Regions from separate parts of the Bradyrhizobium sp. USDA 4502 genome, predicted to be linked through region 3. Evidence: predicted binding sites of a transcription regulator. Region 3 holds the regulator's gene; each other region holds the start of a gene.
What was found. The regulator LexA, encoded in region 3, represses DNA repair genes until DNA is damaged. The targets are predictions, from matches to a motif close to TGTTCNNNNTGTGTTCNG.
Positions count from the first base shown of each region.

Region 1 (3,269 bases), 310 kb from region 3:
ACGCGCAGCGAGAAATCCTGCGCCATGCGGACCATCGCGTCGTAAATCGACTGGTCGCCATGCGGGTGATATTTACCGATCACGTCGCCGACGACGCGCGCGGATTTGACGTATTTCTTGTCCGGCGTATGTCCCTGCTCATGCATCGAATAGAGGATGCGCCGGTGCACCGGCTTGAGCCCGTCGCGCGCATCAGGCAGCGCACGCGACACGATCACGCTCATCGCGTAATCGAGGTAGGACTTCTTCATCTCGTCGAGAATGGAAACGGGACGAATATCTGAGGGTCCCGGCGGCTCGCCGGGCTTGTGGTCGTCGTTATCGGACAAAGGGGAAATCCGGTCGGTTCTACTGGGGAATCATATAGCCCATCGGGGGCCTGATAACCACCCTTGCACGGCTCCGGCAAGCCGTTTTTCCGTTCGTTTTTTCATGCACTTACGGGTGGAGCACCGAGGTTCCGGCTGTTTGCTCGGGAAGCGCGTGGCGAATGGCGAACAGCAATGGAAAAATCCCCTATTCGCCACCCGCCATTCGCGACTTGCCTCTCCCGTCAGTGGCCGAAGACCACCGCGTGCATGATCCGCCCGGGCATCAAGGTGAACAGCCCGGCAATGACTAGCGCGCCGAAGAAAATGCCGATCATCGTGAACCTGTGGCGGCGGACATCGTGGCTCCGCGCAGCCGTGACGCCGACCACCAGCATGGCGAGCGAGAAGATCGACAGCAGGTGGATCGGGCTCCAGGGACCGACCAGCTGGATCTGATGGATCCAGAACGAGCTTCCGGCGACCACCAGCATCAGGATCACCCAGATCCAGCCCAGGGTCCGGTGCGGCAGCGTGCCTTTGGGGGCGGCGAGCTGGATGGAGCCCAGCACGAAGGCGGCCATCGCGGCAAAGGCATGGAGCGGGATCGCAGGCACAGCGTCGAGCAATGGCACGAGGCTCATGGTGGCGGCCCTCGAGTGAAGCTCGCGGCCAGGCATCAAATGCCGCAGGCCAATGTAAATATCATTCACATCGAGCTGTGTCAAAGCCCCGCGGAACCGCAAAGGTTCCCTGTCAATGCTCAAATGAGATCAGCCGAGTGCAAGGTTATCCTCATAATCCACACGAAGACATCCCTCCCCGCAATCAGGACGCCGATCCGGAGAACGATCTTCACGGAACGGCGCCTGACGGAATCGATGGAAGCGCGACCACTCCTCAGAACGGGATGTCGTCGTCCATGTCGCTGTTGCGGCTGCTGCCACCACCCGCGGCGACGGCGCGGCGCGGCGCTGAGCTGACCGGTCCGGCCGAGCCGAAATCGCTGCCGCCATCATCGGAGAAGCTGCTGCCCCCACCGCCACGCCCGTCGAGCATGGTGAGGTTGGAGTTGAAGCCCTGCAGCACGACTTCGGTCGAGTACTTCTCGACGCCGCTCTGGTCGGTCCATTTGCGGGTCTGCAACTGACCCTCAATGTACACCTTGGCGCCCTTCTTCAGATACTGCTCGGCGACCTTGCAGAGGCCCTCGTTGAAGATCACGACGCGGTGCCACTCGGTCTTTTCCTTACGCTCGCCGGTGCCCTTGTCGCGCCAGGTTTCCGAGGTGGCGATGGAAAGGTTTGCGATCGGACGGCCGTCCTGCGTCCGCCGGATTTCCGGATCCTTGCCGAGGTTTCCCACCAGGATCACCTTGTTCACGCTTCCTGCCATCGCATCATCTCCACTCAAAAACCGGGCGTCCGGACATTCGGCCGCCACTCTCAACCTTCGCCACTTACGTCGCAGGCGTCGTGGATGACCCTATACGCCGGTGCCGGCTCGTCGCCTTTGCCGTCGCGCGGTTATCCACGGATATCGGGATATAGCACCGGATCCGGCATCGTTCCAGTTTTGTTCGCCACAACCATCCGTAGAAGCGGCCAGTGCCGTCGGAGCGGCAGTCGATCTCGGCGCAGGCCGACGCTCGGCAGCAAGATTTAGAAAAACAACAAACAAACCAGCAGCTTGCCTTATCGATACTTCTCCCGCGAGTGTTGCATTTGGGAGACTGCGTTTGCGGTTGAATCAGCGTATAGCTCCAACCATGGCGCGGGCGCTCGCGTCTGGGATCGTGCTTCGGGACCGTTTGGAAGCCGATCGGGGTGCTGGGGGATTGATAATGAAGAAGTTTTTGCTCGGTACGGTTGCTCTGATTGCGTTTGCTGCGCCTGCCGCGGCTGCCGATCTCGCTGCGCGCCCCTACACCAAGGCGCCGCCGCCAGTGGTTGCCCCGATCTATGACTGGACCGGCTTCTACATCGGCGCCAACGGCGGCTGGGGCTCGAGCCACAATTGCTGGGACCAGCTCCCGGCCGGCATCTTCCTCGCATCAGATGGTTGCCATGATGCAACCGGCGGCGTCGCCGGTGGCCAGATCGGCTATCGCTGGCAGGCCGGCACCTGGGTGTTCGGCCTTGAAGCGCAGGGCGACTGGGCTGACCTGAAGGGCAGCAACAACAGCGCGATCTTCCCGGGCCTGTTCACCAACCAGTCCAAGATCGACGCGTTCGGCCTGTTCACCGGCCAGATCGGCTACGCCGTCAACAACGTGCTGCTCTACGCCAAGGGCGGCGCGGCACTGACCGACAACCGCTTCAACACCTACTTCACGCCGACCGGTGTGCTCGTCGGCAGCGCCAGCGACACCCGCTGGGGCGGTACCGTCGGCGCCGGCATCGAAGTCGGCTTCGCGCCGAACTGGACCGCAGGCATCGAATACGACCACCTGTTCATGCAGGACAAGACCTACAACCTGATCGCTCCCAACGGCACGCTGAACAGCACCATCCGCGATCGCCAGGACGTCGACCTCGTCACCGTCCGCGTGAACTACAAGTGGGGTGGCCCGGTCGTCGCGCGCTACTGATCGCGCCAGGCCGATTGATCCAGACGAAAGGCCGGCCTCGCGCCGGCCTTTTTGTTTGCGCCTGTTTGTGCGCCGGCTTTTTCGTTGCGTGTGCACGCGCACCTCACCGGGGCCGTTTTCGGTGCGTTGTGGTTTCGCGGATACACACGTTCCGGCATTTCTCTGTAGAAGCACCAGCACGTCACGCGACACTGCTGTGACGCTCTCTTCAAGATCTCTGAAGGGACAACAAGAAAATGGGACTGGGACTTTGAAAATGAGGATTGTTTTGCTGGCCTCGGCCGGCATGTTTGCACTGAGCGCTTTTGCACCGGCAATGGCCGCCGACATGGCGGCACGCGCGCCTTACGTGAAGGCTCCGGCGCCGGCCG
Region 1 covers NZ_JBSSGF010000001.1:2,875,008-2,878,276, reverse strand. The annotation lists gene gyrA (DNA gyrase subunit A) at 1-329, opposite strand, end outside; gene ACVW1B_RS13095 (DUF2306 domain-containing protein) at 554-952, opposite strand; gene ACVW1B_RS13090 (single-stranded DNA-binding protein) at 1,209-1,703, opposite strand; gene ACVW1B_RS13085 (outer membrane protein) at 2,152-2,898, shown strand; gene ACVW1B_RS13080 (outer membrane protein) at 3,155-3,269, shown strand, end outside.
Region 1: ACVW1B_RS13090 (single-stranded DNA-binding protein) is a predicted target of LexA. The motif match lies at 1,874-1,891, and genes of this name have one in related genera.

Region 2 (3,269 bases), 5.7 Mb from region 3:
GGGTGACGGGAAGGATCGGATGGATTGCGCATCGCGTCAGCGCAAGGTTTGCTCCGCATTTTCGTCGCGAGCTACTCGAAATGATGGTGCGGCAAGCGGCGCCGCCTCTCAGCGTGCGAGGCGATGCATTCAGGCGCGCGGCAACAGCCGGATGCGCTGCGCGCTACTTCTGCTTGGGCAGGAGGCCCTTCAGCTTTTCCATGTCCTTGACGTTCATCTTCATGCCGCCGGGCATGATGATGTCGCCGGCCTTCTGGTCGCTCTTGCAGGCGCCGAGCCATTTCGCCTCGATGGTCATCGTGGTGTCGCGCGAGCCGGCCGCGCCGCCCTCGGCATGGGAGGTGCTCTTCACCGTGTAGGCGGAATTAAAATCGCCGACGATCTCGGCATGGCTCTGCATCGTCATGCCGGCGACGCTGCAGACGCTGTCGCTGACATAGCCGGTCGCGGTCTTCTGGATATCCTGCTTCGAGCAGACTTCCTTGGCCATCGGCGAGGCCGCCGCGCTCATCTCCTTGTCGGTGGTCTCGTCGGTGCAGTGCTGCATGGTGATTTCGGGCATCGGCCCGCCGGTGCGCACCATCTTCATCTCCCACAGACCGGCCTTGCGGATCGGCAGGTCGACGGCACTTGCGGCGCCAGCGGACAGGACAAGGCACACAGCCGAACCAAGCAAGGCAAGCTGTCGGGTCATGCGGTCGGCTCCCGGCTGAACGATCGAAAGATCCGGTGCGCGCTCAGTAGAGCGTGCGCAGCGGCCTCTGGGCTGCGCCATAGGGCACCCAGCGACAGGCGAAAGAGATGTAGCCGCCCGGATAGTTCTGCATCGCAAGGAACTTAACCACCTTGCCGTAGGAGGCGCAGTGATCGACTGCGAGTTGCCGGGCGTCGCTCTGGGTCGCCAGCGTATAGGCGATGATACCGCCGGTATCATTGCCCTTGAACGGCGGTACCGGCTGCATCCAATCCGCCCGCGCCGGCACAACGGCCAGCATCCCGCAAACGGCAACCAGGCACGCGGCCAATTTCCTTCGCATCGCAGACTCCATTTCGCTTCGAGCCAACATAGAGTGCGCCGGCGACCGTGAAAAGAACGAGCCGGCTCCCCAAAGTGGACTTCTCCGCAGGTGTTGCCGCCCTGCACTTGACCTTGCCGGGGCTTCGCGGCACCGTCCGCGGCATCGGATAATCGGGTGGATTCCCATGCGCAACCTGTTCAACTCCCGCAATAAACTCGGCCGCAAGCTCGGCCTCGGCGCCGCACTCGTGGTCGGCCTGCTGGCTTTCGGGGGTACGGCCCAGGCCGCCAATCCGCTCGAAATGAACTTCTGGCTGTCCGGCCCGCGCTATGACGGCAATGTGGCCCCATGCGAGAAGGCCCTGACGGTCATCAGCACGCAATTCCAGGAAAAGGAAGCCACCTTCTGGAATTCGCCGCTCGTGATCACCGGCTTCAACGGGATTCACGAAACCGCCTTCCGCCCCTGGCAGTCCGACAATATCCCGCGCCGTTATTGCACGGGCGAGGCGATGCTGAGCGACGGCAAAGTGCGCAAGGTGCACTATTCGATCATCGAGGACGGCGGCTTTGCCAGCATCAATCAGGGCGTCGAATGGTGCGTCGCGGGGCTCGACCGCAACTGGACCTATAACCCGTCCTGCAAGGCCGCGCGGCCCTGATCTCCGACCAGATTGCTAAAGCAGGAGCCGCCGCCATTTGGACGGCGGCTTTTTGTTCTTGAAATGTTCTCGCAGCCTGCTAGGCTCTGGGCGGTCGAGTGAGGGAGCGTTTGATGCCTCGGTTGGACACGATTTCCCGATTTTTGATTTCGGTTGCCATTATTCTGTGCGGTGCGGTCGGGGCGTCGGCCCAGGATCGCCGCCAGAATGCGCCCGGTGAGTTCGATTTCTATGTGCTGTCGCTGTCGTGGTCGCCCTCGTTCTGCGAGGCGGCGAGCGAGCGCGGCAACAACGGCCGCGGCACGCAGGCGCAATGCGGCGGACGGCCCTATTCCTTCGTGGTGCACGGCCTGTGGCCGCAATATGAGCGGGGCTTTCCGGAATACTGCCAGCGGCCCTCGCCGCGACTCGCCCGCAGCATCATGAGCTCGATGCTCGACCTGATGCCGGCGCCCGGGCTGATCTACAACGAGTGGGACAAGCACGGCACCTGCTCCGGTCTCGGCGAGCGCGCCTATTTCGAAGCCATCCGCAAGGCCCGCGCCACGGTGAAGATCCCCGAGGAATTCCTGCAATTGTCGGAGCCGAAGACGGTCGCGCCCGACGAGCTGGAGACGGCATTCATCAAGGTCAATCCGGGCCTCAGCAACTCCGCGATCTCGGTGACCTGCGACAGCAAGCGGCTCAGCGAGGTGCGGATCTGCCTCAGCAAGGATCTGCAATTCCGCTCCTGCGAGGAAATCGACCGCCGCGCCTGCCGCCGCGATCAGGTGCTGATGCCGCCGGTTCGCGGCGGCTGAAACTCTGGGTCATGGCCGGCAGACCCGCGCTGCGCGTCGTCGCGCAGCATGTCCCGGCCACCTGCGCCATCGCGAAACAAGCAAGATAAGGCGCAGATGCCCGGGAGCCGGCTACGCCAAGGCTTCGCCGAGCTCGGACGTTACCCCCGCCGAAGCTTTAGCGAAGGCCGGGACAAGCCCGGGCATGACGAGTACAACATGCGCACCCTTTGGGAGCGCAGCACGATCATCACATGAACTACCGTCACGCCTTTCATGCCGGCAGCTTTGCCGACGTCATCAAGCACATCGTGCTGGTGCGCATGCTCACCTATCTGCAGGACAAGCCGGCGCCGTTCCGCGTCATCGACACCCATGCCGGCGCCGGTCTCTATGATTTGACGTCGAGCGAAGCGCAGCGCGGCGGCGAATGGCTCACCGGCATCGCGCGGCTGATGCAGGCGCGGCTCTCCGACCAGGCATTGCCGCTGATCGCGCCCTATCTCGACATCGTCAGAGCATTCAATCCGAAAGGCGAGCTGAAAGCCTATCCTGGTTCGCCGTTGATCGCGCGGGCGCTGCTGCGTCCGCAAGATCGCCTCACCGCCTGCGAGATCGAACCGACGGCGCGCAAACAACTGATCGACGCGCTGCGACGCGACGCGCAAGCGCGCGTCGTCGATCTCGACGGCTGGATGGCGCTGCCCGCATTCGTGCCGCCGAACGAACGGCGCGGCCTGGTGCTGATCGATCCGCCGTTCGAAGCGAAGGACGAGTTCGAGCGGCTGGCCAGTGCTTTCACGGAAGCGT
Region 2 covers NZ_JBSSGF010000001.1:8,932,103-8,935,371, reverse strand. The annotation lists gene ACVW1B_RS41715 (DUF3617 domain-containing protein) at 164-694, opposite strand; gene ACVW1B_RS41710 (hypothetical protein) at 738-1,037, opposite strand; gene ACVW1B_RS41705 (hypothetical protein) at 1,204-1,680, shown strand; gene ACVW1B_RS41700 (ribonuclease T2 family protein) at 1,794-2,480, shown strand; gene ACVW1B_RS41695 (23S rRNA (adenine(2030)-N(6))-methyltransferase RlmJ) at 2,714-3,269, shown strand, end outside.
Region 2: ACVW1B_RS41700 (ribonuclease T2 family protein) is a predicted target of LexA. The motif match lies at 1,734-1,751, and genes of this name have one in related genera.

Region 3 (3,269 bases):
TGACGGGTGGCTGCATCTGATGCACAGCGCCAAGGATGCATTTTTGGTCAAGGAGTGGCTGGCGGCGGACGCCGACGCGCGCACCGCCACCGATGCGTCGCTCGGCGAGGGCGTCTCGTGCGATGCCGGCGGCTGCGTGACCCAGGGACCCGGCGGCGTCTTCGTCGCGCTGGCGACCCGGCCGGAGGCGCTGGCGGACGACTGCGAGCGCGCAGCCCTGATCGTGACGGCGCGGCCGGCGCCGCAGGGCTGCGCGGCATCGGTGATCGATGCCGAGCGGCTGCGCCGCCACGGCGCGCTGGTGCTGCGAAGGATCAGGGACGGCTACGCCGTCGATGCGGTCAAGCCCGGCGGGATCGACCGGCCGTGGTCGCCGGCGGTTCCCGGCGACGGCGAGAGCGAAACGACGCTGCGCGCGCCCGCCGCCGCGCCGCGGCCTGCGGTGGATGCGACGCCGGCCGAGACCGATCTGCAGGGCGATGATTAGCCGTGGTCCGGCGAGGGGCCGCTCGGCAGCTCGAACAGGCCGAGATGGTATTCGTCGGAGTCGGGGCCGGCGTCGGGCTTCTTGACGAGGGTGAAGGAAGCCTCGGGAAATTGCTCCCAGACTTTCAGGTCGTCGGCCGTTACCGTCAGCCAACCGAACCGGAACATGTAGCGGCCCGGTTCCGTGACGCGTCCAGCCTTTTGCCATGTGACCTTATCGACCACCGCGCACGTCCTCCGTGCCCGATGATGCGCCAAGGCGCCGGCCGACGCAAATCTCCTTCTGCGCCCCGGAAGCGGGAGTCCGGGGTCGCCCGAAATTGCTTAGGTCATCCGCCGCCGAACAGCTCATTCCGCGGCGACGATGCGCTCAACCCAAAAACAGCGTTGCGAATGCGGAGGGCCGCCGCTCCACAACCTTCGGCTTCTGCTCGACCGGCGGATGCAGCGCCGGCAATTGCAGCACGCTAACGCGCTGTCCCTCGACCAGCTGGGTCACCAGCACATGGCTGCCGTCGGGGAATTCGACCGCGTCATGATGCCGATCAGGCACGTCGGGCTCGACTTCGTTGAACACGCCGACGCGATAGTTCAGCGTCTTGGTCCAGATCCAGCGGCTGTCGTAGCGAACGTTCTCGGCGAAAGCGAGCTCGGTGCCCGGCAGCATGCAGACCGCGACAGTGGGGTCATTCTCCGAAGCAAAGCCGCGGGTCGACGTGCCGCGGAACGTCGTCGTGATCAGCGTCTCTCCGACAATGGCGGGGCGCGATGCCACGGCGTGCAGACTATAGTCACACATCGGATGGCTCCTCATTTCGAGGTAGCGACCCGTGCCTCTCCTTGAGGCATTAGGGCCTCTACCAGAGTGGACGATAGCGAACGAGCGTCTGCTCGTTTCTGGGCGATTGTACGACTGGTCCGAGATCGCTCCGATCACAAACACGCGACGCTGCGCGAGAGGTATCGGAGCGCATCGGGCAGGCCGTACGCAAGGAACGATCCGACGTGTTGCTCGTTCCCGGCCGCCGCAAGTATTTGCAATTCAGTATTTGCGATAAAGGCCGATCAGCTTGCCCTGGATGCGGACCCGGTTCGGCGGCAGGATGCGCACTTCATAGGCGGTGTTGGCCGGCTCGAGCGCGATCGATGCGCCGCGGCGGCGGAAGCGCTTCAGGGTGGCTTCCTCCTCGTCGATCAGCGCCACCACGATGTCGCCGGTATTGGCGACGTCGTTGCGCTGGATCAGCGCCATGTCGCCGTCGAGGATGCCGGCATCGACCATCGAGTCGCCGCGCACCTCGAGCGCATAGTGCTCGCCGGCACCGAGCATGTCGGGCGGCACGCTGATGGTGTGGCTGCGGGTCTGCAGCGCCTCGATCGGCGTACCGGCGGCGATCCGGCCCATCACGGGGACCGCGACCGGACGGTTGCCGTCGTCCTCGGCAATCGGCGGCGTGCTGGCGCGCCGGCCGAGGGTGCCTTCGATGACGCTGGGCGTGAAGCCGCGGCGGCCGTTGCCGCCGCCGGCCGAGAGTTCGGGCAGCTTGATGACCTCGATGGCGCGGGCGCGGTTCGGCAGGCGGCGGATGAAGCCGCGCTCCTCCAGCGCAGTGATCAGGCGGTGGATACCGGACTTCGAGCGCAGGTCGAGTGCATCCTTCATCTCGTCGAAGGAGGGCGGTACGCCGGCCTCTTTCAGACGTTCATTGATGAAACGCAGTAGTTCGTACTGTTTGCGCGTGAGCATCTCGAGTATTCCCCCGGTTGATAGCGTCGTTCGATTCCGAGACTCTTCTGGTGGGGCCTGCAGGCCGGGCCTGACCTCAGGAGCATGTGCTCGATGCACCTGCTTCCACGCGGCTTCCCGATTGTAGACACCAGTACTCGAAACAAATCATGAACGGACACTATATGTTCGATATGTGTTCCGCAACCACTTAATTTCCGGTGAACGCGTCGGGCAACGCACAATCGGCGGGGCGCGAAAACCCTATTCGGGCAGTGTCAGAATCTCGCATTCGCTGCCTTCGACGGCCGCCGCTGCAAACGGCGGACGCACGAGAAGTGCCCGTGCCGCAGCGAGATTCCCGAGCAGCGACGAGTCCTGCTGCGTCACCGGCGTTGCGATCAGCGTGCCGTCCTCGCGCGCTTCGAGCCGCGCACGCAGATAGTCCTCGCGCTGGTCGTTGGCGGCGAGGTCGCGGCCGAGCAGGGCGCTCGCGCGGCGATGATGAATCACTTTCCGGCCGCTCAGCGCCCGAATCAACGGCACCAGGAACAGGAAGGCGCAGACATAGGACGACACCGGATTGCCGGGCAGACCGATCACCCGCATCGCGCCGAGCCGGCCATGCATCATCGGCTTGCCGGGCCGCATCGCAATCCGCCAGAACGCCATCTCGACGCCCTCGGCTTCCAGCGACCGCTTGACGAGATCGTGGTCGCCGACCGAGGCGCCGCCTGTCGTGATGAGGACATCGGCGCCGGCCTCGCGTGCCCGGCGGATGCCCGCCGTGGTCGCCTCTACCGTGTCGGCGGCAACGCCGAGGTCGACGGTCTCGGCGCCTTCGGCGCGCGCCAGCGCCCGCAGCGCGTAGCCGTTGGAATAGACGATCTGGCCGGGACCGGGCTGCGAGCCCGGCATCACCAGCTCGTCGCCGGTCGCCAGCACCGCGACCTTCGGGCGGCGGCGCACCGCAAGTTCCGGATAGTTCATGGCGGCCGCCAGCGACAGCGCGCGGTCGGACAGGCGGCTGCCGCCGGCGAGCAGCACCTCGCCCTCA
Region 3 covers NZ_JBSSGF010000001.1:3,183,195-3,186,463, reverse strand. The annotation lists partial or broken gene ACVW1B_RS14580 (ComEC/Rec2 family competence protein) at 1-487, shown strand, start outside; gene ACVW1B_RS14575 (hypothetical protein) at 484-711, opposite strand; gene ACVW1B_RS14570 (hypothetical protein) at 857-1,285, opposite strand; gene lexA (transcriptional repressor LexA) at 1,529-2,233, opposite strand; gene ACVW1B_RS14560 (molybdopterin molybdotransferase MoeA) at 2,477-3,269, opposite strand, start outside.